One region of the Dactylosporangium sp. CA-092794 genome, then DNA from elsewhere that is predicted to be linked to it. Evidence: riboswitches for the same ligand, from Rfam matches in the RefSeq annotation. Region 1 holds a riboswitch; each other region holds the start of a gene.
The links. A riboswitch is a leader RNA that binds a small molecule or an ion and turns the genes downstream of it on or off. The one in region 1 is predicted to bind cyclic di-AMP.
Positions count from the first base shown of each region.

Region 2: linked by a shared signal. The riboswitch ahead of ACQPXD_RS26110 (hypothetical protein) and the one ahead of ACQPXD_RS05645 (NlpC/P60 family protein) in region 1 are both predicted to bind cyclic di-AMP.
Region 3: linked by a shared signal. The riboswitch ahead of ACQPXD_RS00390 (NlpC/P60 family protein) and the one ahead of ACQPXD_RS05645 (NlpC/P60 family protein) in region 1 are both predicted to bind cyclic di-AMP.
Region 4: linked by a shared signal. The riboswitch ahead of ACQPXD_RS55305 (coiled-coil domain-containing protein) and the one ahead of ACQPXD_RS05645 (NlpC/P60 family protein) in region 1 are both predicted to bind cyclic di-AMP.

Region 1 is NZ_CP192044.1:1,286,665-1,294,737, reverse strand. It holds gene ACQPXD_RS05665 (NAD-dependent epimerase/dehydratase family protein) at 1-778, shown strand, start outside; gene ACQPXD_RS05660 (sigma-70 family RNA polymerase sigma factor) at 1,144-2,067, shown strand; gene ACQPXD_RS05655 (Rv0361 family membrane protein) at 2,120-2,533, opposite strand; gene ACQPXD_RS05650 (methyltransferase domain-containing protein) at 2,588-3,370, opposite strand; gene ACQPXD_RS05645 (NlpC/P60 family protein) at 3,434-4,426, opposite strand; cyclic di-AMP (ydaO/yuaA leader) riboswitch at 4,434-4,572, opposite strand; gene ACQPXD_RS05640 (hypothetical protein) at 4,825-5,178, opposite strand; gene ACQPXD_RS05635 (hypothetical protein) at 5,292-6,464, opposite strand; gene ACQPXD_RS05630 (cyclic nucleotide-binding protein) at 6,724-8,073, opposite strand, start outside.
Region 2 is NZ_CP192044.1:6,180,170-6,188,242, reverse strand. It holds gene ACQPXD_RS26120 (ArsR/SmtB family transcription factor) at 1-48, opposite strand, end outside; gene ACQPXD_RS26115 (diguanylate cyclase domain-containing protein) at 130-1,515, shown strand; cyclic di-AMP (ydaO/yuaA leader) riboswitch at 1,646-1,789, shown strand; gene ACQPXD_RS26110 (hypothetical protein) at 1,956-2,753, shown strand; gene ACQPXD_RS26105 (nitroreductase/quinone reductase family protein) at 2,757-3,218, opposite strand; gene ACQPXD_RS26100 (MarR family winged helix-turn-helix transcriptional regulator) at 3,215-3,739, opposite strand; gene ACQPXD_RS26095 (alkene reductase) at 3,849-4,919, shown strand; gene ACQPXD_RS26090 (EAL and HDOD domain-containing protein) at 4,901-6,226, opposite strand; gene ACQPXD_RS26085 (FadR/GntR family transcriptional regulator) at 6,390-7,082, opposite strand; gene ACQPXD_RS26080 (DUF2334 domain-containing protein) at 7,399-8,073, shown strand, end outside.
Region 3 is NZ_CP192044.1:88,284-93,227, forward strand. It holds gene ACQPXD_RS00385 (LamG-like jellyroll fold domain-containing protein) at 1-728, shown strand, start outside; cyclic di-AMP (ydaO/yuaA leader) riboswitch at 838-969, shown strand; gene ACQPXD_RS00390 (NlpC/P60 family protein) at 981-1,976, shown strand; gene dcd (dCTP deaminase) at 2,010-2,588, opposite strand; gene ACQPXD_RS00400 (pyridoxamine 5'-phosphate oxidase family protein) at 2,663-3,169, shown strand; tRNA gene ACQPXD_RS00405 (tRNA-Gly) at 3,180-3,250, shown strand; gene ACQPXD_RS00410 (hypothetical protein) at 4,269-4,742, shown strand.
Region 4 is NZ_CP192044.1:12,752,938-12,761,010, reverse strand. It holds gene ACQPXD_RS55310 (exopolyphosphatase) at 1-332, opposite strand, end outside; gene ACQPXD_RS55305 (coiled-coil domain-containing protein) at 404-1,426, opposite strand; cyclic di-AMP (ydaO/yuaA leader) riboswitch at 1,436-1,581, opposite strand; gene ACQPXD_RS55300 (Hsp70 family protein) at 1,767-3,932, shown strand; gene ACQPXD_RS55295 (glycoside hydrolase family 19 protein) at 4,026-5,150, shown strand; gene ACQPXD_RS55290 (GH25 family lysozyme) at 5,435-7,021, shown strand; gene ACQPXD_RS55285 (GYD domain-containing protein) at 7,095-7,415, opposite strand; gene ileS (isoleucine--tRNA ligase) at 7,544-8,073, opposite strand, start outside.

The DNA.
Region 1 (8,073 bases):
GCACCACGTGCGGCACGCCGTGACCGCGCTCGCCGGGCGGGCCGGGCACTACACGCTCGTGTCCACCGGATCGGTGTACGCCGACGTCGCCACCCCGCACCAGACGGCGGCGACCGCGCCGCTGCTGCCGCCGGACCACGACGCCGACCCGGCGGCCGATCCCGAGTCGTACGGCCGGGCCAAGGTCGCGTGCGAGCGGCTGGCCGCCGGCGGCTTCGGCGCCGGCCGGACGTTGCTGCTACGGGCCGGCCTGATCGTCGGGCCGGAGGACCCGACCGGCCGGTTCGACTACTGGGTGCGCCGCTACGAGCGGGGCGGCGAGGTGCTCGCGCCCGGCGGACCGGACGAATCGGTGCAGCTCGTCGACGTGCGGGACCTCGCGGACTGGATCCTGACCGCCGCCGGGCGCGGGCTCGCCGGGCCGTTCGACGGCGTCGGCGCGCCCATGACCCGGGCGGAGTTCCACGCCGGGCTGGCCGCGGGCACCGGCACCGCGCCGCCGCTGACCTGGGTCACGCAGGAGTTCCTGCTCGAGCGGGGCGTGGTGCCGTGGGCCGGGCCGCGGTCGCTGCCGCTATGGCTGCCTTTGCCGCGGTACGCCGGGTTCATGAGCCGCGACGCGGGGCCCTCCCTCGCCGCCGGGCTGCGCATTCGCCCGCTCGCCGAGACCGTCCGGGACACCCGCAACGCATTTCGTGACGCAACGCACATCGATGAAAGCCTGGGGCTGGGTATCGATGAAGAGACGGCGCTGTTGCGGGAATGGCATGCCCGATAGCCCGGTTGCACAAAAGCCTGTCGGACGGGCGACAGCTGCCGATGATCTGCCGTGCTCGACCGCCCGGTGGGCCCTGCCGGAGGGGCGTTCCCAGGGAACTCACAGCGAATTCAGCCGTCTGACGGGCAGGAACACCACGTATCACTTGTTGCAACCGAAGCGAACCGGAGCAGCCTCCCGAGCGTCTGGTAAGTGGTGCAACTCTCAGGGGTCGTCACCGAATCGCCCCTGAGGGCGGAATTCGGAAGGCGACTTGACCGTTGTGTAGGGGGCATACCCGGGGGGCACCCGTTTTAGCAGGGTGAAACGGGGAAGGCGAAGGATGGAGCGGGGAGGGGCCCGAAGTGGAGAACGTGAAAGTGGAGATGCGAACCGACACAGGCGCCGAGGAGCGTGACCTGGTCGGCGTGTACCTGCATGAGATCTCCCGCACGCCGCTGCTCGACGCCGCTTCTGAGGTCGAGCTGTCCAAGGCGGTCGAGGCTGGGCTCTACGCGGAGCACCTGCTGGACGTCGAGGAGATCCCCGACGGCGTCACCGCCGCGGAGCTGCACCGCCTGGTGGCCGAGGGCGAGCGGGCGAAGGACCGGTTCATCCGGGCCAACCTGCGGCTGGTGGTCTCGATCGCCCGCCGATACGTCAGGTCCGGCATGCCGATGCTCGACCTGATCCAGGAGGGCAACACCGGCCTCGTGCGGGCCGTGGAGAAGTTCGACTACGTGCGTGGATACAAGTTCTCGACCTATGCGACGTGGTGGATCCGCCAGGCGATCAGCCGCGCGATCGCGCAGCAGGAGCGCACGGTCCGGCTCCCGGTGCACCTCGTCGAGGACGTCAACCGGATGCGCAACGTCGCGCGTCAGCTCACCCGCGAGCTGGGCAACGAGCCGGAGCCGGAGCAGCTGGCCACCGCGCTCGGCGTGCCGGTCGAGCGGGTGCACGAGCTCATGCGCTGGTCCCAGGACACCGTGTCGCTCGACACCCCGGTGGGTGACGACGGGGACACCAACCTGGGCGACCTGGTCGCCGACTCCGACGCGCCGTCGCCGGAGGACGTGGTCCTGGCCGCCCTGGAGCGGCAGCGGATCGAGGGCCTGCTCAACCACCTCGACGACCGGTCGGCCGGCATCATGCGGGCCCGCTACGGCCTCGAAGACGGCCGGGAGCACTCGCTGACCGAGGTGGCGACGCGGTTCTCGCTCTCCCGGGAGCGGATCCGCCAGCTGGAGATCCAGGCGCTCGGCCGGCTGCGCGAGCTGGCCCGGGCCGAGGGCCTCCAGGCGGCATAACCCTAGACAGCACAAAGCCCCGGGTCGGCCCGACCCGGGGCTTTTCCGTGCCTCAGTAGGGGTTGCCGCACACCTTCCAGGCGCCGCCCTCTTTGGTCATCGGCAGCGTGCGACTGTCCTTCGAGCCGTTCTTGTAGGTGATGGAGGCGGTGATCGAGGCCGTCTCGTTGCCGTCAGTGTTGCTGTACGAGCCGCCGAAGCCGAGATCATGCGAGGCCGGGGCGTGCTGCTCGACGAACGACGCGAAGGTCTCCGGGCCGTAGCTCTCCCGCGCCGAGTCGCACAGCATCTGGTAGGCGGCCTGGTTGTTGCCGCCCTCCAGCGCGGTCAGGAAGTCCCCGGCCGCCGCCTTGGGCTCCTTGAGGCCGGCGTTGACGAAGAAGAACACCGCGGCCGCGCCACCCCCGCAGCAGACGAGGACGAACCCGAGCACGCTGAAAATGATGATCTTGGCTGTTTTACTCACGCGCGCCAGCGTACGAGCGTCGATCTTCGCCGGGTGTAAGTCACCCGACGCGGATCAAGCCCGATGCCCGACCACAAACAGCCGCGGGAAGGGCAGGATCGTGCCGAAGGGCTCCCGGGGGTACCCCCGGCGCAGCTCCTGCCGGACCTCCGCGGTGAACTCCTCGCGGTCGTCGCCGGACAGCGCGTCGAGGTAGGGCCGCAGGCCGGTGCCCTTGAACCACTCGAACACCGGGTCGTCGCCCGGTAGCACGTGGTAGTAGGTCGTCTCCCAGGCGTCGACGGTCAGCCCGGCCGCCGAGAGCAGCCGGACGTACTCCGCGGCGGGCAGCACCGGCGTCGCCGACCGCGGCCCGATGGCGCCGGCCGCGCCGCCCAGCAGCCCCGCCCACCGCGGCCGGGCCGCGATGCCGCCGAAACCGGGGTCGAACGTCGAGACCGGCACCTGGAAGGCGAGCGTGCCGCCGTCGTCGAGCCCGGCCGCCCAGGCCGGCAGCAGCGTCTCGTGGTCGTCGACCCACTGCAGGGAGGCATTGGCCACGATGACGTCCACGGACCCGCGCTGCGGCCGCCACTGCCCGGCGTCGCCGAGCTGGAACCGCAGCTGCGCGGTCTGGCGCTCGCTCGCCGCGACGATCATGTCCGGCGAGGAGTCGATGCCCAGCACGGCCGCGTCGCTCCACCGCTCGGCCAGCGTCGCGGTCATCGTGCCCGGCCCGCACCCGAGGTCCACCACCGCGACGGCCTGCGTCGTCGGGATGCGGGCGACGAGTTCCCGGAACGGCCGCGCCCGCTCCTCGGCGAACCGGTTGTACTGCTGCGGATCCCACGACGCCATGCCCTCAATGATGAGGGGCCGCGAACCGTCACGGTCCGCGGCCCCTCACGCCGTGCCGGCGGGTCAGGCCCTCACGCGGCCGTACCCGTAGATGCTGTCGACGCCGATCGGCGCATACTGCACGACCGTGCCGGTGTGCGGCGCGTGGATGATCGTGTCGTTGCCGACGTAGATGCCGACGTGCCCGAGCCCGTTGTAGAAGACGAGGTCACCCGGGGCCAGCGAGCCGCGCGGAATGTGTGCGACCTGGCTCCACTGGCTGGCCGCGTTGTGCGGCAGCGTCACGCCGGCCTGCTTCCACGCCGCCATCGTCAGGCCGGAGCAGTCGTAGCTGCTCGGCCCGGCGGCACCCCACTTGTAGGGCTTGCCCAGCTGCGCCTTGGCGAAGTTCACCGCGGTGCCGGCCTTGCCGGAGACGGCGGGCAGGTTGCCCGGGTCGGTCTTCGGCGGGTTGACCTTCTTCGAACCGGCGGCGGTGGCCTTCTTCTGCAGGTCCTCGAACTTCTTGACGTCGCCCTCGATCTTCTTGCGCTGGTTCTCGAGGTCGGCCTTCTGCGTGTTCTGCGCGGCGATCGTCTGGTCGAGCTGCTTTTTCTCGTCGTCGACCTTCGACTTCGCGGACCTGAAGTCGTCAATGCTCTTCTGCTGGTTGCGGGTGATCTGCTGCAGCATCGAGAGCTGGTCCATGAGCGAGTCGGACGACTGGGCGCCGAGCACGATCGACAGGCTGCGCAGATTGCCGGTGGACGACTTGAAGGCGGCGACCGCCAGCTCCTCCACGCCGGCGTTGGCGGCGTTCAGGCCGTCTTCCAGCGGCTTGAGCTTCGCCTCCAGCTCGGTCGACTTGGCCTGGGAGGCCGCGAGGTCGATGTTGAGCTTGTTCCACGCCTCGATGGTGGCCTCGAGGTCCTGGTTCGACTTGTCGAGCTGGGCCTCGATCTCGGCGAGCGTTGGATCGGCGTGCGCGACCGTGGCGGGTGCCAGCACGACGATCGATGCGGCGGCGGCCAGCACGGCCTGCAGCAACGGTCGGCGGGCACGATGTCCAGTGGACAAGGAATGACCCTTCTGCAACGACCGCCTACCGGGTTAGCTGACGGGTTCGGGCGAGAAGAGAGCGCCCTACCGCGACGTTGCGGATTCACCCCATGATTACTCTGGGTCCCCGGTTCGATGCGTGCGGTTCACGGCATGAATCGACGCGCAGAACTCGATTCGGCGGCGCTTGCCCGGCGCCGTCCGGGGTGGACGGCGGACTGCCGAGCAGGCCAGGGCCTAACTTAACGTGATCACCGGCGGCGCGAAAGGCGTGCGTCGCCTTCAATATATAAAGCACCTAAAAGTCCGGATTACCCCCGGTTGACTTTGCGCATCGGACAGTGACAATGCGCCGAGAACGGCGCCGGCCGGTGCGCTCGATCACACCGGCCGGCGCTGGATATGAGCATCCGCGGTCAGTTGGCCGCATACGGGTTGACTTCTTCGTGCATGTCCGTCATGAACTGCGACCACATGTCGCTCTCGTCCGGGTCGGCGCCGACCAGGTCGTAGTGGCCGTCCAGGAAGTCGGTGTCGAGCTGCCAGTCGGGCAGGTCGGGGTCCGGCTCGTCGAGCTGGAGCGGCTCGTCGTGCTGGCCGGGGTCCACGAAGTCGCCGTAGTGCGGGTCGGTGATGTCGTGGGCGCCGTCGGTACCGTCGGAAAAATCGTGGTGATCGAAGTGGTGGTCGGCCAGGACATGCTCGACTCCGCCGTCGTGGTCGACGTGGAGATCGTGCTCCATGCCCCAGTCGAGGTCAAAGTCGCTCATAACCTGCTCCCGGTTCCTTCAGTAGCCCCGGTGGGGGTACCTCTAGAACGGTAGGGGCCGATCCGAGCGGCCTGCTCCCCGAAACGTGCCACCTCGTTTCGAGGCAAACGGTTTTATCGGGTTCGGCGGTCCAGCCAGCCGTCGCCGTTGACGTCCTCGTAGCGGGCGTCCATCACGCCGTCGTGGTTGGTGTCGATCTCCGAGGAGTTGATCAGCCCGTCGCGGTCGGTGTCGTGGCCGATGAACTCCGCGCGTCCGTCCCCGTCGGTGTCGACCACGATGTCGACGCCGCCGTCGGCCCGGTTGACGTAGGTGTGCTGGTCCCAGCGGCCGTCGCCGTCCCAGTCCACGCGGGTGTGGTAGCCGTCGGTCGGCGCCTGGCCCGGCACCTGCGCGTGCGCGGCCTGCTGCACGAGGCCGCCCATGCCGCCGGCGATGCCACCCTGGCCCGCAGGGCCGAATCCACCCTGGCCCGGCTGGCCCGCGCCGCCCTGGCCCGGCTGCTCCAGCAGATGGGCGAAGCCGCCCCCGATGCCGCCGCCCTGCCCCTGGTGCTGCTCGAAGCCCGACAGCCCGCCGGCCGCGCTCCCGGCCACTCCCCCGGCGCCGCCCTGCCCCTGGTACTGGTCGAAACCCGACAGCCCGCCGGCCACTCCCCCGGCGCCGCCCGCGCCGAACCCGGCCAGGCTCCCGGCCGCGCCGCCCGCCCCGCCGGCCGGCGGCTCGTGCGGGGTGCCGCCCGTGCCGCCCGCGTAGGTGCTGGACTGGTACACGGTGCCCGAGGAGCGGACCTCGCTGTGGTACTCGGTGTACGACTCCTGGTGGCTCTCGACGTGCACCTCCTCGAGCCCGGAGGCGGCGTGCCGGCCGCCCTGCGCCGCGTCCTGGACGTGCTGCGCGAGGGACGGGGACTCGAGCCCGCCCGCGCCGCCGCCCGCGGGCGCCGCGTGCCGGCCGCCGGCCTGCTCGACGATGTCGTGCATGCGGTGGCCGACCCCGGCCGCGCCGCTACCGCCCAGCGCGTGACCGCTCACGCCGCCGTGGCCGTGCAGCGCGTCGCCCAGCCCGGTGCCGATCGAGGAGAGCACGCCGAACATGCTCGCCTTGCTCGTGCGCTGCTCGACGTGCGTCTGCCCGCCGGCGTCACCGAGCTGTGCGTGCAGGATGTCCAGTTCGTCCGGTGTGAGGTGGTACCCGGCCAGGGCCCCCTGCGGATCGGCCGCCAGCCGGGCCTTGAACCCGGGATCGCCGAGCAGTCGCTCCAGCACCTCGTCGAAGTCGGACATCGCTTCCCCCATCTCGGACTTTCGGTCGAGCTCAGTCGAGCTCAGGCATCGGAATCGGCTGCGGCCGCGGCCGACAGGTCCCGCACTGCACCGCATCCTCCACGACGAGCCCCTCGGCCCGCCCGCGGCGTTGCGACCGGTGCACCTCCAGCAGGTAGGGGCCGAACTTCGCGTGGTCCTCGCACAGCCCACGCCCGCAGAACCGGCACGACCCCCGCGCCGCCTTGGCGCAGAACCAACAAAGCACAGTCTCTCCTGTTCAGGTAATAACGATGCATTCGCCGACGGCCACCGAGGCGCTGCCCGCCCTCGATACGTTGCCCGCGGCATCCTGGACGACGGCGGTGATCGTGAGCGTTTCCGCACCGGCCGCCCCCGCGAACGGTCCGACCGAGGCCGACCATTTTCCGCTGCCGCCGGAGTATTTCAACGACTGGGTCCGGCCCTCGAACGTGTAGGTCAGCGAGCGGATCGTGACACCCGCGGCGCCGGAGTTGTCCGAGCCGACGATCGTCACGCTCGACGTCGACGAGGACGGCGTCGGCGGGTCGCCGTAGTAGCACGGCCCGCCGTTCCAGGTGCGGTAGATGCTGCTCGGCGCGGCGCGGACCGTCACGGTCGGCGGCGTCGTGTCCGGCGGCGGGCCGGCGCTCGTGGTCGGCGGGGCGCCGGTGGTCGGCGGCGGTGGGCCGGCGGTGGTGGGCGGCGGCGCGCCGGGGGTGGTCTTGGTCGGCGTGGGGGTCGGGGTCTTCGTGGGCGTGCCCGTCGGCGTCGCCTCCGCGGATGCCGAGGCCGAGGCGGACGGGGAGTCGCTCGGGCTCGGGGACTCCGACGGGGTGTCCGTCGGCGACGGCGGGAGCGTCGGGGTGTCGCCCGGCTTCGGCAGGGCCACGCCGTCGCCGCAGGTCAGGTCGGCTCCCCGGTCCGGGGTGACCGCCGTGCCGTGCTGCCGGACCACGCCGCGGCCGACCTCCGGCTCGTTGCCCGCGCTCAGCGCGAAGCGGGCGGAGCCCTCGGTGGTCACGTCGCCGACGGTGAGGCGCAGCGGCTTGAACGCGGTCGTCGTGCTCGTCGTGTCGACCAGCAGGCGGCCGGCGTCGAGGGTGAGCGCCGCGGTCGGCTCGATCGGGGCCTGCTGCCCGCTGACCAGGTCGCCGATCTGCACGCTGACGCCCGCGCACAGCACCGTGGCGCTGCCGCCGCGGAAGGTCAGGGTGGCCGTGGAGCGGGGGTTGAGCCGGACCGAGTCGCCGTGCTGGACGTACAGCTTGGCGTTGCGGCCCAGCGCGTGCTCGACGCCGCCCAGCCGGACCGTCGCCCCGCCCCGCGTGACGGTGACCAGGGCGTTGTCGGTGGGCATCTCGGCCCACACCGGGCCGGTGAACAGGTTGGCGCCGGTGAGCAACAGGGCGAAGAGCAGCAGGAGTACCAGCAGCCACCAGAGCTTGCGCTCGAAGCGGCGGTCCACGCTGTCGTCGGCGGGCGGCGGCGGCCCGGGCGGGGCGGCCAGCGGCGGATAGGTCGACGGCGGGTGCGCGCCGGCGAGCGGGCGCCGTCCGCCGCCGGGCACCGCGCCGGCCGCGCGGCCGAGCAGCAGCGGCAGGCCGGC
Region 2 (8,073 bases), 4.9 Mb from region 1:
CCGCATCGGGTCACCGAGCGCGACCAGCATCGCGGTTATGTTCGCCATGACGAACCGTAAGCTACCACTTACCAAGGCCGCCGACAAGCGGTTCTCTTCAGCCTCGCGGCCCGTGGCCGATGGAATGGCGTGTCCCGTTTCGCTGTGGTCGCGGCCGTCGGGGCGCGGCTGCACAACGTCGCGCAGGACGAGGGCCGGGCGCTGGAGTACCTGATCGGCCAGCTCGCCGCCGAGGTGCCCCACCGCTGCGTGGCGGGCACGCTGGTGCCGGCCGACGGGACCGAGCCGCTGGTGCGCGTGGCGGGCCCGGATCAGAACTCGGCCACCGCCATGGCCCTGCGCCGCGCCGCCGTGGCCGCGCTGGACGAGCGGGCCATGACTCGTACCCCCGCGGAGAACCGGGCGGCGGGCGCGGTGATCGCGAAGATCCTGACGCGCGGGCGGATCGTCGGCACGCTCGCGGTGCAGGCCCCCGGCAGCGGCCCGATGGCGGCCGGCGACGCCGAGTTCGTGGAGGCGGTCGCCGCGGTGGCCGCGACCGGCCTGGAGCACGGCCGGGCGCTGCTGGCCACGCTGGAGCTGCTCGACGACGCCCGCCGGCAGAGCGACCTGCTCGACGCCATCTCCGACGCGGTCATCTCGTGCAGCCCGGACAACGTCATCGACTCGTGGAACGCGGGCGCCGAACGCCTCTACGGCTACCCGGCCGGCGACGCGGTCGGCTGCGACCTGTTCGCGTTGCTGGCCACCACCTGCTGCACCGAGGACGGTGACGAGATCGGGATACGCCAGGTGCTCGACGACCTCGACGCCGCCGGCCGCTGGAGCGGCGAGCTGCGCGAGCGCCGCTACGACGGCGCCCCGCTCACGGTCCTGTCCTCGGTCTCCACCCTCACCGGTCCCGACGGCGGCCGCGCCGGCTTCGTCTACGTCAACCGCGACGTCACCGAGCAGCGCCTCCAGGAGCACGCCGCGTCCCACGACGCCCTGACCGGCCTGCCCAACCGCCGCCGCCTGGTCAACCGCATCCACGACGCCGCCGGCCGGGTCCACCGCGGCGGCGGTCCCATGGCGGTGCTGTTCCTGGACCTCAACGGCTTCAAGCCGGTCAACGACCGGCACGGCCACGCCGCCGGCGACGAGCTGCTCGTCGTCGTCGCCGGCCGCCTCGTCAACACGGTCCGCGGCACGGATTTCGTGGCCCGCGTGGGCGGTGACGAGTTCGTGGTACTGCTGGAGCAGATCGGTTCCGCCGACCGCATTCCGGCCGTCCTGGGCCGCATCCTCGACGCCGTCGCCGAGCCGGTGACCCTGTCCTCGTCGACCGAGGTCAGCGTGGCCACCAGCATCGGCGTCATGGTGGTGGAAACGGCCGACGAGGCCGCCGTCGACCCCGAGCGCCTGGTCGAACTCGCCGACCAGGCCATGTACCGCGCCAAGCGCCGGCCGGGCCGCGTCGCCTTCGCCGACGACAAGCGCGACGCCCAGTGGCTCGAGGAGACTCCCGGCCGCTGACGCCGCACTGCGCAATGCCGGGGTGCGGGTGGCGTCGTGGCAGTTCCGATCTAGGGCTTCACCTGCGGTTATGTAACCGTTATGGTCATGGGGTTCGCTGCGCTGGTTGTCGCCGATCGAGGGTGACGGCGCGGCGGACCCGCCGAGTCGTGCTCGAACGAGCCGGGGAACCAGGCACCACTGGGGTGAATCCGAGCGGCCACGCGCCGCGAGGTAGGGCGATCCTCCCGCCCGAATCCGTCAGCTAACCCGGTAGGCGGCATCGGAAGGAGCACCACATGCAGCCCCTCGAGTGGCGCCACGCCTCGACCCGCGACCCCGCCGACCGGCCGGCCCGTCAGGGACACCGCCCGCTCCGGTAACCGCGGCACCCACCGCACCGCAACCGTCCCCTGTGGACGGTCGATGGGTCGTGCCCTGAACAGTCTGTCGAGGTACCCGTGCAAACCCCACCATCCGGCGGGCGGCGAGCCCCCCGCCACCTGCGTCACGGCCGGCGCGGCCGGCACACGGCGGTCCGGTCGCGGATCGGCCGGCACCGGGCCGCGGCCCTCGTCGTGTTCGCGGCCATCGGCGCGCTGTTCGTCATCGGCTCGCCCGGCGGCCCGCCGGACATCGCGGCCCGGGCCGAGCCGGCGGTGCGCAGCGACACCGAGCGGGTCCTGGAGGCCGAGCGCCGCGCGTCCCGCGGCGGCGGCCGCACCGGCGATCAGCCCAGCCGCTCACCGTCGGCCGCACCGACCGCGTCGCCGACCGGCGGCAAGACGCCCGCGGCGCCGGGATCGGCCTCGCCGCCGGCCGTCATCGCCGCGGTCGGCGGGCTGACCCGGGCCGAGATGAACAACGCCGTCACGATCATCCGCGCCGGGCAGGCACTGGACCTGCCACAGCGGGGATTCGTCGTGGCCATCGCCACCGCGCTGCAGGAGAGCCACCTGCACAACCTGGCCAACGCCAACGTTCCGGCGTCGCTCAGCCTGCCCAACGAGGGGGTCGGCAGCGACCACGACTCGGTCGGCCTGTTCCAGCAGCGGCCGAGCTGGGGCACCGTCGCCCAGCTGATGAACCCGGCCGAGGCCGCCCGCCGGTTCTACGCGGCGCTGGTCCAGGTCTCCGGCTGGGAGCAGCTGGCGGTGACCGTGGCGGCGCAGACGGTGCAGGTGTCGGCGTTCCCGGACGCCTACGCCCAATGGCAGTCGCTCGCCGAGCAGATCGTCGCCGCCGTCGTGCCCGGATAGGTCTTACTCCTGGGCGGTCAGGCGGATGACCGGCAGTTCGCGGTCGGTCTTGTGCTGATACTGGCCGAACCGGGGCGCGGCGGTGGTGATCTGCTGCCAGGCCTGCTCGCGCTCCGCTCCGTGGAGTTGCTCGGCGGTCACGGCGATGACCTGCCCGCCGACTTCGATGCGGACGTTGCCGGGGTCGGCGGCGAGGTTGTAATACCACGCCGGGTTGTCCACGGCGCCGTTGGCGGACGCGACGATGAGCCAGCTGCCGTCGGGTCCGGGGAACCAGCCGACCGGGTTGGTGCGCTCGACGCCGCTGCGGCGGCCGATGGTGGTGAGGACCAGGGCGTTGAAGCCCATCATCGTGCCGCCGCTCGAGCGGCGCATGCGCCTGGCCATCAGCGTGTTCATCCAGCGCATGAGCCGGCCGTTGGGCTGACGGCCGCCGCGGGTTCCTCGTCGGGCGTCGAAGCTCATGGTGTTTCTCCTCGGCAGTGTGTCGGAGCGGATTGGGATGGCTGGGGGCAGGTGGCGTCTCGGTGTGCGGCATACGGATCGGGGCGGCGGCCGTCCACGCTGTCGTCGAGGAGGCGCTCGAGGAGCGGCGCGAGGATCTTACGCTCGGCGTCGGTCAGCCGGCGCAGGATCATGTTGTCCTCGGCCACCGCCGCGGAGATCTGGTCGCGCAGGGCCGCGCCGGAGTCGGTGAGGGCGAGCAGCTTGACCCGGCGGTCCTCGCCCGGAACCCGGGTCACCAGGCCGCGTTGTTCCATCTGGTCGGCCAGGTTGGTGATGTAGGAGCGGTCGCAGGCGAGCTGCTCGGCCAGGTCCCGCATGGGGGCCGGGGTGCGCAGCTGCACGATCGCCCGCGCGAGGTGCACGGGCAGACCGAACGAGGCCACCGTGGCGGCGAAGTCGGCCTTCGCCCGCTCGGCGATGTCGACCAGCAGCTGCGCCAGCCGACCGGCCTCGGCGAAGCGGGCCTCGTGGTCTGTCATGTACCCCACATTACTGCACCGGCTCAATAGTTGACTCACTCACGCATCCCACTACAGTGGCAGATGCGTGACTCACTCAACAATCGATCGAGTCAAGGAGCGAAGCTCAGTGACCACCGCATTCGACCCGTTCCGCCTGGGCGGCGTGGACCTGGCCAACCGGATCGTCATGGCCCCGATGACCCGCAGCCGGGCCCACGGCCAGGGCACGACCCCGACCGACCTGATGGCCGAGTACTACGCCCAGCGCGCCGGCGCCGGTCTGATCGTGACCGAGGGCACCCAGCCCTCGGTCGTCGGGCAGGGCTACCCCGACACGCCCGGCCTGCACTCGGCCGAGCAGGTCGTCGCCTGGCGGCAGGTCACGGACGCCGTGCACCGGGCCGGTGGCGTGATCTTCGCGCAGCTCATGCACACCGGCCGGATCGGCGACGCCGGCCTGCTGCCCGGTGACCTGGTCCCCGTCGGCCCGTCGGCGGTCGCCCCGCAGGGCGAGGTCTACACCCACGAGGGGCCCAAGCCGTTCCAGGCGCCGCGGGCGCTGACCGAGGCGGACATCGCGCAGACCATCGACGACTTCGCGCGGGCCGCCCGCAACGCCATTGACGCCGGGTTCGACGGCGTCGAGCTGCACGGCGCCAACGGCTATCTGATCCACCAGTTCCTGTCGTCGAACGCCAACCGGCGCACCGACGGCTGGGGCGGCACGATCGAGGGACGGGTCCGGTTCGCCGCCGCCGTCACCACCGCGGTGGCCGGCGCGATCGGCGGGGACAAGGTGGGGCTGCGCGTCTCGCCCGGCAACCCGCTGCACGACATCGCCGAGGACGACCTGGAGCAGACCTACAAGACCCTGGTGTCCGGCATCGCCGAGCTGGGCCTGGCATACCTGCACATCATGGAGTCCCCCGGCCGGCGGGCCCTCACCACCGGCCTGCGCGCCCAGTGGCCGGCCGCGCTGATCCTCAACCCGAACACGCACCCGGCGCCGACCGGCCCCGACGCGCTGGCGCTGGTCGAGGACGGCACCGCCGACCTGATCTCCTTCGGCGCGCTGTTCCTGGCCAATCCGGATCTGCCCGCCCGGCTGGCCGCCGGCGGCCCGTTCAACACCCCGGACCGGACCTCGTTCTTCGGCGGCGACCACCGCGGTTACACCGACTACCCGCCGCTGGCCTGAGCGCCCCGGTCCGGCCCCGACAACGCCAGCGCGCGCAGCTGGGTCTCGGGGCGGTCGGGCAGGTCCGGGCCCAGCTCGGCGAGCACGGCGTTGGTCCAGCGCAGCGCCGACAGGTAGGTCGCGCCGATGGCGGCCCGGTCGGCCGGCGAGGCCGCGGCGGCCGGCGCGGTGCAGGCGCGGGCGGCGGCCAGCACGGCGCTCAGCGGGCTGTCGTCGCCGCGCAGGGCGCGGAGCAGTTCGCCGCTCAGCGGCAGGCCGGCGACGACCTTGTCCATCGGCACGCCGAAGTGGTCGGCGATCGCGGTGAGCAGGCCGCCCAGGTACGCCTCGTCGGCGTGGCCCCGCGCGGCCGGGAAGGCCGGGTCGTCGGTCAGCAACTGGCACAGCCGGGCCCGGACCAGGATGCTCGCCAGCTGCTCGTGGCCGGCCGTGCCCAGGTCGGAGACGAGCATCAGGGTCACCCACTGGCGCAGCCGGTTCAGGCCCATCGCGATGATGGCCTCGCGGACCGACGAGACGGTGCGGGTCAGGCCGAAGGTGGCCGCGTTGGTGGCGCGCAGCAGCCGGGTGCTCAGGCCGGCGTCCTGGCTGACGAGGGCCACGACCTCGGCGAGGTCGACGTCGTCCGCGCCGAGGGCGGACAGTACCCGCAGGCGGGCGACCCGGCCGGGGGTCAGCGCGACCGCCGAGTCCACGTGCGGGCGGCCCAGGATGTGGCCCTGAAACAGGTTGAAGCCCAGCTCGAAGGCCAGGCGCAGGGCCTCGGTGGTCTCCAGGCGCACGGCGACCAGCTGCACGTGGTTGTACCGGCGGCACAGCTCGACGCAGGCGCACACGCCGGCCTCGTCGGCGGCCAGCATGTCGATCTTCACGTAGGTGGCGTACGGCAGCAGGGCCTCGCGCGGGCTGCCGGCCGTGAAGTGGTCCAGCGCCACGGTGAAGCCCCGTTCGACCAGGACCGTCAGGCCGGCCACCAGCTCCTCGTCGACGTCGAGCTCGGCGGGCACCTCGAGCACGGCCTGGCTGTAGTCGAAGGGCAGCGGCAGCCGGCCGGTCAGGAACGACCGGGTCACGTTGAGGAAGCACACCCGGCCGCCGGTCAGCTCGTCCAGGCCGAACTCGGTGAACGCCGCGACCAGCACCCGGGCCGTGGCGTGCTCGTCCACGCGGGCGGCGCTGTCGGCCTCGGTGCCGGCCCGGAACAGCAACTCGTAGCCGACGACCGCGCCGTCGCGGTCGTAGATCGGCTGGCGTCCGACGTGCGCGGTGGCCCCGCCGGCCACCTCGGCGAGTTCAGCTGGCTCCACGCGCTTCATTCTCCGCCAAATCCGCCGTAATACGGCAAAACCGCCGCAGATCAGGAAAATACCCGGTCCTGCCGATGCTCGTCCTCGCGGCCGGCATGACGGCGTTCACCGCCCTGTGCACCATCCCGACTCCCCGCCCGCTGCCGGCCCTGGCCGTCCCGGCTTAGCGCCCCGCCGCCGTTTCCCGCTTGGCGACCGCGGCGATGCGGCGCAGGTGGGCCGCCATCGCCTCGCGCGCGGCCGGGGCGTCGCGGCGCTCGATCGCGTCGACGATGGCGGCGTGCTCGGCGGCCGTGCGGCGCAGCACGCCCGGCCGGGAGGAGGTCAGGGCGCGGCTGGCCCGGCCCAGGCCGGACAGGGTCTGCAGCATCGTGGCGAGCAGCGCGTTGCCGGCCGCCTCCGCGACCAGCCGGTGCAGCGCCTCGTCCGCCGCAACCCGGTCGGGGCCGGACAGCGCCGCCCGCATCGCGGCCACCCGCTCGGCGTCGGCGCGCTCCGCGGCCAGGGCGGCCAGCGCCGGCTCCAGCAGCAGCCGCGCCTCGAACAGCTCCTCGACCGTGCGGGGGTTGAGCGCCAGCACGAACCCCAGCGGCTCCAGCAGCGTCGCGGTGTCCAGCTCGGCGACGAACGTGCCCGCCCCGTGCCGGCTGCGCAGAATGTTCATGCTCACCAGCGACCGGATCGTCTCGCGCAGGGTCGGGCGGCTGATGCCGAGCATCTCGCTGAGCTCTCTCTCAGCTGGCAGGCGCTGGCCGGGCGTGAGCCGGCCGTCGACGATCATCTCCCGGATCTGCCGCGCCGCGTCCGCGGCCGCGGAGGAGCGCCGTAACCTGGGGAACTCCGCCGGGCCGGTCATGTGTGGTCTCCAGATGTTTGGTGACCAGACCAGTTTACGGTGCCCGCGCACGGGCCCGGCGGGGGAATTCGTACACTCGGGGTTCACGCTCCGGCGGCCCGGGATTCATCAATATCACCGTGACGTGCGCCGCATTGCGGGGCGGCGGGCGCCAGCGGTCCCAGGCGGTTGCGCGGTCCGTGCTACCGTCCGGCGACAGGTACCCCGACTGGCAGCGCAACGCCGCCTTGACCTGGTGTGATGGGCATTGGTGATGGGTGTGGAACCGTCCGCTGAGGACCCCGGACCAGCACACGAGCCGTTGATGGTCGTGAGCGTGCACGACGTCGCGCCGGCGACCGCCGATGAGACCGCCCGCTGGTGCGCCGACGCCGACGCGCTCGGCATCCCCGTGTCGCTGCTGGTGATTCCCGGGCCGTGGCGCGGGATGGAGCTGTCCGGGCACGAGGGTTACGCCGAGGTGCTGCGCGAGCGCGCCGCGCACGGCGACGAGCTGGTCCTGCACGGCTGGTGCCACCAGGCCGGACCCGAGGGCGGCGCGGTGCGGCGCGCGGTCGGGCGGGCCGTGGCCCGCGGCGCCGCCGAGTTCGCCGCGCTCGACGAGGCGCAGGCCGCCAAGCGCCTCGACGCGGCCAGGTCCGTGCTCGATCGCCTCGGGCTGCATACCACCGGCTTCACGCCGCCGGGCTGGCTCGCCTCGCCGGCCGCCGAGCGGGCGCTGGCCGGCGCCGGATTCCGATACACCACCGACCACTTCGGGGTGAAGGACCTGCGGCCCGGCGCCGGGCGGGCGACCCGGGCCCGCCGCGGCTTCGCGCTGTCGCACCGCCCCGGCGGCACCGGCGAGCGCCTCGGCGCGGCCGTGCTGCGCGCCGGCGCCGCCTGGGCGGCCCGCCGCCGCGGCCTGGTCCGCGTCGCGCTGCACCCCGACGACCTGCACCGCCCCGGCCTGCGCGACGACACGCTGCGGGCCATCGAGGGCGCGCTCAAG
Region 3 (4,944 bases), 1.2 Mb from region 1:
CGGCGGTGCCCTTCGCGTCCGGCACGGCGCCGGGGATTCCCTCGGGTGGCCCTACGGCCTCGTCGCGGCCGCCGGGTCGGGGTGGGACGGCGGCGGTCCGGTATACCTTCGACGGCGGGCTCGGCGAACCGGTCCGGGACGCCGACGGGCGGCTGGAGCTGCGGGCGCGGCGGGCCGAGGGCGGTGAGCTGGCCGCGGTGGCGCACGACGGCGGACTCGCGGTGCGGTTTCCGGCCCGGTGTGAGCATTACGGTGCGGACAGTTGCGCTCGTGCGATCCTGCAGAGCGGTCCGGCCGGCTTTCTCAATCCCGGCCGCGGATCGTTCGGCTATGGCGCGAGTGTCCTTGTCAAGGCCGATGAGACTTCCAAGGGCGCCAATGTGGTGCAAAAAGGGTTCTCGGTCGGTGACAGTCAGTTCAAGCTGCAGATCGACGGGGTGGCGGGAAGGCCGAGCTGCGTGATTGTCGGCGCCCGTTCGGATGCCATTTTCGTAGCGTTGGCATCGCGGTCCGTCGCTGACGGGCGGTGGCACCGGATCGCGTGTTCGCGCGGTAACACACTGCTCACGGTCGCTGTGGACGGGGCCGAGGAGGGACGCACCGCAATTCCTTCGTCACTGTCCATAGTGAACGAGGATCCGCTGTGTATTGGCGGCAAGGGAACGAGCGCGAACAACGACCAGTTCGTCGGTGTAATCGATGATGTGTACGTCACTCGATACGCGTGACCTTTCCGGACGAATCGGACAAGAATCGCGCACTGACTTGAACCTGGGAACGGCTCACCCTTAACGTGAATCCCCGTCGGCCGGATGTCCGCACCCAGCACGGGCGCACCGGTCGGCGCCGCCGAGTCGATATCGGAGCCGGGGACCCACGCGCACCATCGGGGTGAATCCGCATTTGCGGTAGGGCGACCTTCCCGCCCGAACCCGTCAGCTAACCCGGTAGGCGGCCACGGAAGAAGGAGTAACTCCTCGGTGGAGACCCATCTGAGGTGGACGAGGTGGCCCAGCCGTCCGGTCAGGCTTCTTGTCGCGATCCTCGGCGGCCTGTCCCTCGCCGTCGGGATCACGGGGCTCGCGCACGCGGATCCGACCCCGGCCGAGATCGAGAAGCAGATCGACGACAAGTGGAACGAGATCGAGCCGATCATTGAGCAGCACAACCTGCTCAAGAGCCAGCTCGCCAGCAACCAGACCAAGCAGAAGCAGCTCGAGGCGCAGATCGCGCCCCTGCGCCAGCAGGTCGACGCCGCCTTCGACAAGGTGAGCGCGTTCGCGGTGCTGCAGTACAAGACCGGCCGCGTGTCCAAGCTCGACGCGATGCTCACCACGGGTTCGCCGGACACGTTCATCGACCAGATGACGATGCTCAACATGCTGGCGAAGGACGAGCAGGCGCGGATCCAGGACGTGCTGACGGCCAAGCAGCAGTATGACGCCCAGAAGGGCCCGATCGACCAGCTCGTCGCGCAGCAGGCCGAGCAGGAGGCCGCGCTCGCGAAGCAGGAACAGCAGATCAACGGCGAGATCAAGGCGCTCAACGACATGCGCGTCAAGGCGTATGGCTCGAGCGGCAGCACCGGCAACCTGCGCCCCGTGGCCTGCCCCGTCGAGTACTTCGGCGGCCCGGGCGCGAAGGCGGCCCAGGTGGCGTGCGCGCAGATCGGCAAGCCGTATGTGTTCGGCACCGAGGGCCCGAAGACCTTCGACTGCTCCGGGCTCACGCTGTATTCCTGGAAGCAGGCCGGCTACACGCTGCGGCACTACACGCAGTGGCAGTACTCGGACACCAAGCGCGTATCGCGAGCCGACCTCAAACCCGGCGACCTGGTGTTCTTCTACGGCGACCGACATCACGTCGGGCTGTATGTCGGCGGCGGCTGGATGGTCCACGCACCCAACGCCAGCGAACCGGTACAGATGAAAAAGATCGATTCAGAACCGATCAACGGGTACGGCAGAGTCGCATAGATTGCAGGGGGCGGGCCTACCGGGCCCGCCCTTTCAGCGTGTCGGCCACGTTCGCCAGTTCTGCCACGAGCGGCTCGGCGTGGGCCCGCGCTGCCCTTGGTAGCGCGAGCCGTAGACCGCCGAGCCATACGGGTGCTCGGACGGCGACGACAGCCGGAAGATGCACAGCTGCCCGATCTTCATGCCCGGCCACAGCCGGATCGGCAGGTTCGCCACGTTGGACAGCTCCAGCGTCACGTGCCCGGAGAACCCGGGGTCGATGAACCCAGCCGTCGAGTGCGTCAGCAGGCCGAGCCGCCCGAGACTGGACTTCCCCTCCAGCCGCCCGGCCAGCTGATCCCCGAGCGTGATCACCTCGAGCGTGGACGCGAGCACGAATTCCCCGGGGTGCAGCACGAACGGCTCCCCGTCGTCGACCTCGACCATCGACGTGAGCTCGTCCTGCTGGATCGCCGGATCAATGTGGGTATACAGGTGGTTGTTGAACACCCGGAACCACCGGTCGAGCCGCACGTCGATGCTGGACGGCTGCACCAGCGCCTGGTCGAACGGCTCGAGGCGCAACTGCCCGCCTTCGAGCTCCTTGCTGAGGTCACGGTCCGAAAGCAGCACCCTACGAGGTTACGTTGCGACCCTGGTTGGTGAAATTCGCCTCTATCGTACACATGTACGAGTAGATTTGACCCATGGCATCGTGGGCCCACTTCGCCGCGGCCGAGCCCTCCCTCGCCGCGGCCATCCGCACGCTGATCTGCCAGTACGGCCCGGGCCTGGGCTACCTGGCCACCGTCCGCCCGGACGGCGCTCCGCGCCTCCACCCGGTCTCCCCGGTCATCACCGACGCCGGCCTGTTCTGCTTCGTGCTGCCCTCCCCGAAGCGCCACGACCTGGACCGCGACGGCCGATACGCACTGCACAGCTTCCCGTCGACCGACTCGGACGACGAGGCCTACCTGTCCGGCCGCGCCGTGCCGGTCACCGACGCCCCGCTGACCGCCCACCTGGCCACCACGATGCGCGCCGCCCCGGGCATCGACTGGAGGCTCTACGAGCTGACCGTCGACCTCGCCTTGCTGGTCCACCACGACACACCAACCACCGCCACCCACACGGTCTGGAAGGCCACCCAACCCCACGTGCCACGCCGAAGGCAAAATGGCCCGTGCACGACGCCCGCGGATTCGGTACAGTAGGCGTCGCCTCGCGGGTGTAGTTCAATGGCAGAACATCAGCTTCCCAAGCTGACAGTGAGGGTTCGATTCCCTTCACCCGCTCGATCCTGGGATCCCCTTGTTCGCCGAGAGCGCGAACCTGGGGATCTCGCCATTTTTCCTGGGGCCGAGCCCCAGACCCCACGGTGGGTGGGCGCTCTCCGCCGGGGTGGGCCGGCCTCCGGGGTGGGTTGCTCTCTGGGGTTCGGTCATTGTTCGCAGTTGCCGTGCCGTTGGCGGTCCAGGTTGGTCCACTGTCGGCTGCGCTGCTGATGGTGGGGGCGCCTGGGGGCCATTGCGGCAGGTTTCGTGAGATCACTCCAGGCCGCTCGGGACGGCTCCGCATCGCCAACGCCTTGAACCGGTCGGCGATGACCTTGTCCAGGGTCTCGGCGTCGAGGAGTGCCCCATGCTGGCCGGGCTGCGACAGGATCGCAGGTCGACGCGCGCGATGAGGGCATCGCGGTTCAGCGGGTCGTCGAGATTGGCGGCCGCCGGGCGGGGCTGGAACTCTACCGCGGGGCTGATCACGTCCGCTGGTGTGGTGTATGAGGCTAGCGCCTGATCGTGCTTGGTTGATGTCGGCCGCCGGCGGCCGACGCAGACTGGGTGCCGGTGGCTGCCGGCGGGGGCACGAGCGGTCATCAGCGCCGCCGAGCCGGACGTATGTCTCCGTGATCATGATGCCCGTACTGACCGCACACCGGGTTGCCATGATCCCGGAGACTTTCGGTACACAGGGGTACATCACCACTCCGCGATCATGAAAAACCGTTGGTGTCGATGCAGGGTTGCGCATGATCACGGAGACTTCCGGCCGCTGCGGCGTGCCTCGCGGGCCGCGGCGCCCGACGGGTGGGACGTGATTGCCGATCGCGGCCGCCCCGGGGCGTTGGGGCGCGCAGGCCGGGCACCGCTCGGTCGCCGGCGGGCACGGCGGCCAGCAGCGCCGGTTCCCGGGTGGCGCCGGGCGGTGCCGGGGGAGTGAAGGAGCCGGGAGAAGCGCGGCGCCCCCAGCCACGCTCAAGGCCGCCGACTCCTACATCCAACCGTCGTCTCCAGACTGGCTACGATCCGCGCTGTGCGGCTCCCGGAAGTCATCCCGATCAAGTACATGCCTGACTATCGCACCGACCGCATCGGACGGCATGAAGGCGGACAGTTCTTCGCTGACGTCACTGGCGCGTACCAAGAAGGCGTCACCCTGGGGCGTGATTGGCGTCACCAACAGCGGATCTATGCGGTTCTCCATCGCTTCGACGACAGTGGGCATCACATGGGCTCGGACATATGGTTCGCCGGCGTCAGGGCCGACAGCCCTGCAGTCGTCGAACGAGCCGAACAGGTGCTGTCGGGCTGGCTGTCGAACCTTGGGGCAGTCACCTACTGCAACATCGCCATCCGGCCCTTCCGGGCGGACTTCGACGGCGTCGTCTTTGGGCTCGCTGACGAGACCACCGACGATCCGGACGAGGGCCACGGCGGCCCATGGGCCGAGCTCTACCCTCAACGGCTTGGGTTCCACGAGCCCTGGGACGGCAAGTACGACACCTAAGCGTCCGCCGACCTGACTATTTCAACAGGCTTCCCAATGGCGTGTCTCGTCATGGCTGGTCGTGGACTACCGTGAACATGAGTCACGTGACGATGGAGGTGCAGGGATGAGCAAGCACGGCGCCCGAGCGCCGCTCGGGTCGCGCTACGCGGATCAGCGTCCATACGTCGTCGTGACTGATCTGGGCGAGTTGCGCGGGCCT
Region 4 (8,073 bases), 1.5 Mb from region 1:
ATCAGCTCGTCCGAGACGTGCGGGAAGCGCTCCCCGCCGCCGAAGTGGTCGTAGATCACCCGGGCCGCCGACGGGGCCGCCGGGTCGATCACGTGGTTGGTGGCGGTGCCGCCGGTCCGCAGGGTCTCCGAGTGGTGGTGGTCGAAGACCAGGTGCGCGCCGGGGGCATACGGCAGGTTCGTCAGGATGTCCGTCGGGCCCACGTCGACGGCGCCGTCCTGAACGTCCTTGGGGTGCACGAACGTGATGTCGCCGATGAGGCCCAGGTGGCGCAGCAGCACGGCGCAGACCAGTCCGTCGAAGTCGCTGCGGGTCACGAGACGGTACTTCACGGTGAATCCCCCAAGCGCGCGACGGCCGGTCGACAAGAGCCTTATCGACCGGCCGCCCGACTACGTGAGGATTACAGGATCGACAGGTGAACGTGGTTCGTGTGATCGCTGGACGGGTCGCCGGCCACGCCGCTGTAGTGGTGCCAGCCGGCCGCCGGGGTCCAGATCTGTTTGAACCAGATGACGTACATGACGCCGAGGCGGTCGGCGTTCTTCACGAAGTAGGCCGCGAGCGTGCTGCCGTAGACGAAGTCGTCGCCCGAGGCGACCCCGCCGAAGCCGGACTTGGTCTGCACCGAGAAGTCGCACGCGCGGCCCTTCGGGTGCTCATACGGCCCGCTGGGGCGGAAGCACGACACGAACCGCTTGAAGCCCGCCGCCTGTGCCTGCTGCATGGCGTGCAGCATGCGCGGCGTGATGCAGCCGGTGGTGGTGGGGTCGTTGACGCTGCACGACTCCTTGGGCAGCGAGCCGTTGGCGTTGCGCGGCGTCGGCTCGGCGAGCGGTAGGTTGGCGCTGACGAAGCCCTTACTCGGGCCGCCGGCCAGGGCGAGCGCCTTCTCCGCCTCCTTCTTCTGCTGCTCCATGGTCTGGACCTGTTGCTGCTGCGTGGCGACCTCGTCGTCGAGGGCCTGCTTCTGCGCCGCCTGGTTCTCCTTGAGCAGCTTGAGCTGGTGCAGCAGGTTGTCGTTGTGGTGGGCGATCTCGTTGATGGAGCCGGCCCGCTCGGCGAAGCTGTCCGGGCTGCCGGAGTCCATCAGCGCGGCGAACGTGGACAGGGGACCGGTGCGGTAGGCCGCGACGGCGATCGCGGACACCTGCTCCTGGATGTTCGCCAGCTGGGCCTCGGTCGCCTGCAGCTGCTGGGTGAGCTGCGCCTGGTGCTGCACGGAGGCGTCGAAGCGGGCCTTGGCGTCGGTCCAGGCGCGGGTGGTGTCCTCCAGGACGGAGCCCAGCGTCGGATTGGCGCCGGCGCCCTCGTCCCCGGTGTCGCCGCCCGGCTCGGCGGAGGCGGGCGTGGCGGTCAGCCCCGCGAGCACACAAGCGGCCAGCAGCGCGACGATGACGCGCCGGTAGGGATGTCGCGATGACATCTGGGTCGTTGTTCCTTCCGTCGGCCGCCGACCGAGTTAGCTGACGGGTTCGGGACGGAACGACCCCTACCACCCTCGCGAGGAGGGTAGATTCACCCCAACATTACGGTGGGTCCCCGGCTCGCCACGGTGCGGCGATTAGGCGGCAGCCACGCCCGGCACCGGGGGCGGTGCCCGCATGGACGTGACCGTCCGTCACTGTACCCAGGGCATCGAAATTGCGCACCGCACCGTTTGGGCGGACATTCCCGCAACCTCGCCGGTGGTCGCCGATAGTGACTCACATCACGTCCGAACGGTCGCTGCTGCTGCGCTTCCGTGCGCCGTAACGTCCACGGCCATGAGGCTGGGCGTCGACTTCGGTACCTCGCACACCGTCGCGGTTCTGTCACGGCCCGACGGCCGCAGCGACGCGCTGCTGTTCGACGCCTCCCCGCTGCTGCCCTCGGCCGTCTTCGCGGACCCGGGTGGCGCGCTGCTCACGGGGCGTGACGCCGAGCGCAGCGCCCGGCTCGACCCGGCCGCCTATGAGCCGCACCCGAAGCGCCGCATCGACGACGTCGCGCTCTTCCTCGGCGGCCGCGACGTGCGGGTGGTCGAGCTCGTCGCGGCGGTGCTGCGCCGGGTCGCCGACGAGGCCACGCGCGCCGCCGGCCGCCCGATCGAGGCCACCGTGCTGACCCACCCCACCGGCTGGGGCCCGCAGCGGCGCTCGCTGCTGCTCGACGCGGCCGCACGGGCCGGCCTGCCCGCCGTCGCGCTGGTCGCCGAGCCGGTCGCCGCCGCGATGTACTTCACGACCGTCCTCGGTCACCACGTGCCGGACGGCCACGCCATCGTGGTGTACGACTTCGGCGGCGGCACCTTCGACATCAGCGTGGTCCGCCGCTCGGGCACGGACTGGGAGGTCGTGGCCGCCCAGGGCCTGGACGACGTCGGCGGCGTCGACCTCGACGCGACGATCGTGGACTGGGTCGGCCGGCAGGTCACGGGTGGCGACGCGGAGCTCTGGAAGCGCCTGGAGGCGCCGCAGAGCACCCCCGACCGCCGCCACCGCCGGGCCCTGTGGGAGGACGCCCGCGCGGTGAAGGAGCTGCTCAGCCGGGCCACCGCGGGCGGGATCGCGGTGCCGCTGTTCGACGTCGACCTGCACCTGACCCGCACGGAGTTCGAGATCCTGGCCCGCCCCTGGCTGGACCGCACGGTCACGCTCACCACCGCGACGATGTTCACCAGCGGCGTGAGCGCGGACCGGCTGGCCGGCGTGTTCCTGGTCGGCGGGGCCAGCCGGGTGCCGCTCGTGGCCACGCTGCTGCACCGCGCGCTCGGCGTGGCGCCGGTGGTCCTGGAGCAGCCCGAGCTGGTGGTGGCCCTGGGCAGCCTGCTGGCCGCCCCTACTGCTCCCGTTGTCGTCGCCGACGTTGTTGCCGAAGCGCCCGTCGTTGTCGTCGCGGAAGCGCCCGTTGTCGTCGCGGCAGCGCCCGTTGTTGTCGCGGAAGAGCCCGTTGTCGTAGCGGACGAACCCGTCGTCGTTGTCGCGGAAGCGCCGGTCGCGCCGCGGCGGCGCAGGGTGAACTGGCTGCTCGCCGTGATCGGCGCGATCGTCGTCCTGGGGCTGCTCGGCACCCGGGTCCTCGACCACATCAACTACCCGCCCATCCAGACGGGTTTCTTCGCGCCCTTCACCCCGAAGCCGCTGCTGGTGCTGCTCGCCATGACGCTCACGGTGGCGGCGGCCGGCCGCTCGGCGCTGCCCGCCTACCGCGCGCTGATCCCGGCCCTGATCGCCATCGGCGGCGGGCTGGCCGTCCTGGTCGCCGGGGGGACGGTGACCCTTCCCGGCCCCGCGCTGCGGTTCGCCGACGGCACCCCCTTCCGGCTGGCGGACTCCTACGTCCTCTTTTCGGAGGGCGTGGCGTGGACCTTCGTCGTCTTCGCGGTCGCGCTCGTCGCCGGCGCCGCCGTGCTCCTGGTGCGCCCGCCCCGGCGCGACGCCATCGACCCGCCGGCCGGACGGCCTCGCTGGATCTGGGCGGTGCTGTGGGCGGCGGCCGGCGCCGCGCTCCTGCTCGCCACGGACACGAGGCAGATCTACCGCCAGCACGACTTCATCCACGACCGTATCTATCTGGTGAGCCCGATCAGCGGCGTCGCCTTCTACGGCGGGGCGATGTCGTGGTACGCCGCCTTCACCCTGGGCCTGCTGCTGTCGGTCGGCCCGTGGCTGCTCGCCGGCGCCGCGCTGCGCGGCTGGGTGGCCGGCCGGGCCCGCCTGCGCCTGGCCGCCCGGGCGCTGGCGGTCGCGGCCGGTGCGCTCGCGCTGCTGCTGATGCTCCTCGAGATCCTCCGCCCCGGGACGATCTACACGCTGACCATGCCCTACTGGAGGCTGTTCTCCTCCGACGGTCTGGCCTGGCCCGAGCTGCTGGTGACGCTGGGCGTCGGCCTCGGCATCGCGATCCCGTCCTACCTGCGCTCCCGCCGGGCCGGTTCAAGCCTTCCGTAAATCTTCTTCATAAACCGATGATGTTCACTGCCTTTATCGCCAACTCCTGGTCGGATGTGTTTGTCACAAACGGATCCAAGGGAGTGATCAAGCGTGTCGAGAGTGCACGGGCTGGCGATGATCGCCGTCATGGCCGTGGTGAGCGGCATCGTCGCGGTGTTCAACATCATGCCCGCCTCGGCCGCCTCGTGCGCCGCCGCGTGGCAGGCGACGGCGGTCTACACCAACGGCGCCACGGTGTCCCACGACGGCCACAACTATCAGGCGAAGTGGTGGACGCAGAACGAGGCGCCGCCCGGTAGCAGCGGCGTGTGGCAGGACCAGGGCGCGTGCGGCGGCGGCGGCCAGCAGCCGAACCCGCCGGCGCAGACCGGCACGGCGGGCGGGTGCAGCTTCCCGGCCTGGGCGCAGGGCCAGAACTACGCCGCCGGTGACATCGTGAAGTTCACCGACGGGCAGTTCTACATCGCCGAGCACGACAATCCGGGGTACAGCCCGGTCATCTCGACCTGGTACTGGGACCCGTACTCCTGCTCGGGCTCCGGCGGCGGCTCCGGCTCCGGCGGCGGCTCCACGGCCCCGCCTTCGTCCGGTGGGTCCTTCGTCGTCAGCGAAGCGCAGTTCAACCAGATGTTCCCGAGCCGGAACTCCTTCTACACGTACTCGGGCCTGGTCGCCGCGCTCTCCGCCTACCCCGCCTTCGCCGGTACCGGCTCCGACGAGCAGCGCAAGCAGGAGGCCGCCGCCTTCCTGGCCAACGTCAACCACGAGACCGGCGGCCTGGTCTACGTCGTCGAGCAGAACACGGCCAACTACCCGGCGTACTGCGATGCGAGCCAGTCCTACGGCTGCCCGGCCGGCCAGGCCGCCTACTACGGCCGCGGCCCGATCCAGCTGAGCTGGAACTTCAACTACAAGGCCGCGGGTGACGCGCTGGGCATCGACCTGCTGCACAACCCGAACCTGGTGCAGACCGATCCGGCCGTCGCCTGGAAGACCGCGCTGTGGTACTGGAACACCCAGAGCGGCCCCGGCACAATGACCCCGCACAACGCGATGGTCAACGGCGCCGGCTTCGGCGAGACGATCCGCAGCATCAACGGCAGCCTGGAGTGCGGCGGCCGCAACCCGGCCCAGGTCCAGAGCCGCGTGTCGGCCTACCAGCGGTTCGTGTCGATCCTCGGCGTGGGCGTCGGCGGCGGCTCGCTCAGCTGCTAGCTCTCCACGCGCGTCGCGCCGGCGGCGACCCCGGCCCGGGGGTTGCCGCCGGCGCCTATGCGAAATGGCACTGAATAAAAGCCGGGGTGGGGGTCCCATGAATGCGCGGCCGTTGCGTACATTGTGTTGTCCGACGGCTCATAGTCAACGCAATCATGGGGGTTGATGTGAAAATGCCGCTGCGTGACGGCGCCGATTCTCGGCGTGGTCGCCATGTCCGGCCCGGCCGGCTGAAACAGACGCCGTCTCGCAGGTTGGTCCGTATTGTCGCGATCGTCAGTGGTTTGTGCGCGGTCGCCGCGATCGGCACGGCGTCGGCCCAGTCGCCCGACGACACCGGCGGGCACGCCCAGGCCGGCTCGCGCTCGTCCGGCCTCCGCGCGAGCGCCGTCGCCCCGGGCGTGCCCGGCGCGCCGGCCGGGTATTCGGTGCTCGGCGTCGATGTGTCCAGCCACGACCATTCGCAATTCCCGATCGACTGGCCCGGCGTCGCCGCGAGCGGCGTCAAGTTCGCCTACGTGAAGGCGAGCGAGGGGCAGTTCTACACGAATCCGTACTTCCACGACGACAACGTCGCGGCAAAGGCCGCGGGCCTGCTGACCGGTGCCTATGCGTTCGGCCGGCCGGATCTGCGCGACCCGGTGGGGGAGGCCAACTTCTTCATCGACCACGCGGAGTGGCGCAACGACGCGCAGACACTCGTCCCGTTCCTCGATCTGGAATGGCCGTATTCGTCGCTGAAACTCCCCGACTGCTACGGCCTGACCCCGGCCGAGATGGTCGCCTGGATCCACGCCTACGCCGACCGGGTCCGGGCCCGCACCGGCCGGGCCATGATGATCTACACGAACTTGAACTGGTGGAACCCGTGCACGGGCAATGACACCTCGTTCGCCAGCAACCCGCTCGACATCGCGAACTGGTCGGGCAACCCACCCACCACCAACCTGCCCAGCGGGTGGAGCACGTTCGCCATCTGGCAGTACGCCGGCGGCAACAACTCCCTCGCGGGCAACTACGACAAGAACGCGTTCAACGGCGACTACGCCGCCCTCACCCGGCTGGCCGGCGGCTCACCCGCCACCGACGAGCCGTTCGAGCTGCGCGCCTACGCCAACGACCACTACGTCAGCGCCGACAACGCCGGCAAGGCGCCCCTGATCCCCAACCGCACGTCGATCGGCGTCTGGGAGACCTACGACCTGGTCGACGCCGGCAACGGCGACGTCGCCCTGCGCTCGCACGCCAACGGCCTCTACGTCACCGCCGAGAACGCCGGCAATGCCCCGCTGGTGGCCAACCGCACCGCGGTCGGCGCGTGGGAGAAGTTCACCCTCGCCGAGAACGACGACGGCAGCATCAGCCTGTATGCCAACATCAATCACCGGTACGTCACCGCGGAGAGCGGCGGGAACAAGCCCCTCATCGCCAACCGCACCGCGGTCGGCCCGTGGGAGAAGTTCGCCAAGGTGCCGGTCCCGGCCGTCGTGAGCCTGCGCGCCAACACCAACGGCCGGTATGTCACCGCCGACAACGGCGGCAAGTCCCCGCTGGCGGCCAACCGCACCGCGGTCGGCGCCTGGGAGCAGTACGATCTGGTCGACCTCGGCGACGGCAACGTGGCCCTGCGCTCGCACGCCAACGGCTTGTATGTCACCGCCGAGAACGCCGGCAAGTCGTCCCTGGTGGCTAACCGCCCCGCGGCCGGCGCCTGGGAGCGGTTCAGCATCGTCAAGAACGACGACGGCAGCATCAGCCTGCGCGCGAACGTCAACGGCTTGTATGTCACCGCGGAGAACGGCGGCGCACTGCCCCTGATCGCCAACCGCACCACGATCGGCGACTGGGAGAAGTTCACCAGGATCGGCTGAGCGGGTTGGCGGCGCCACCCGGCGCCGCCAACCCTGTGCCGAGTGGGTCGATCAGCACGCGCGACGGCCCCGGTCAGCCACCGGGGGCGCGGTAGTCGACCTTCTGCCGAACGGCCTGGTCCACCTCCGCCGGCGTCATCAGCGGCACGGTCCTGGTGGTGGCTCCGCCGGATGTGCCAATCGTGAACGCGACGGCGGCGGCGGCCCTGTTGTCGGGCAGTTCGCAAATCACATGCGTGTCTTGCTCGCCGAATGAGAAGTCGAAGGACTCAAGGTGTCCGCCGACACTCTCGGCCATCTTCCGGACCGCGTCGACCCGACCGCTGCCGCCCTCGGCGAGCAGACCGCGGAGTCCGTCGAGCGTGTAGGTCGCCTCGATGAGATATCTGGACATGGAGATCACCTCCTGCAACCAAGGGTAGTCGCCGGATGCCGCCGCCCGCAGACTCCTGATCATCCAGCAAATGACCGCGACGGCCGGCCGTCCCGTGCGGGGCGGCCGGCCGCTCGTGGTGCCGGGGCTCAGGCCTTGCGCAGCCAGAAGGTCACGCCGATCGCGTCGTCGGTCTCGGCCACCGGGTCCGGCCAGGCCGGCCGGCCCGCCGCGAACCGCACCGCGAGCACCTCGTCGGCGATGAGGGCGGCGTGCTCCGCAAGCGCCGCCCGGACCTGCTCGTCCGGCGCCTCGTAGTGCAGCGCGATGCGGTCGGCCACCTCCAGGCCGCTGGACTTGCGGGCCTCCTGCACCTGCCGGATCAGCTCGCGGGCGAGGCCGGCCCGGCGCAGCTCCTCCGTGATGTGCAGGTCCAGGGCGAGGGTGAGGCCGCTGTCACTGGCGACGGACCAGCCCTCGCGCGGCTTCTCGGTGATGAACACCTCGTCGGGAGCCAGGAGCACCGGCTCGCCGCCGACAATGACGGTGGCCTCGCCCGACTCGCGCAGCGCGGCGGCCAGGGCCGCGGCGTCGGCCGCCGCGATCGCGGCCGCGACCTGCTGCACCGCCTTGCCGAAGCGCTTGCCCAGCGCCCGGAAGTTGGCCTTCGCCGTGGTGT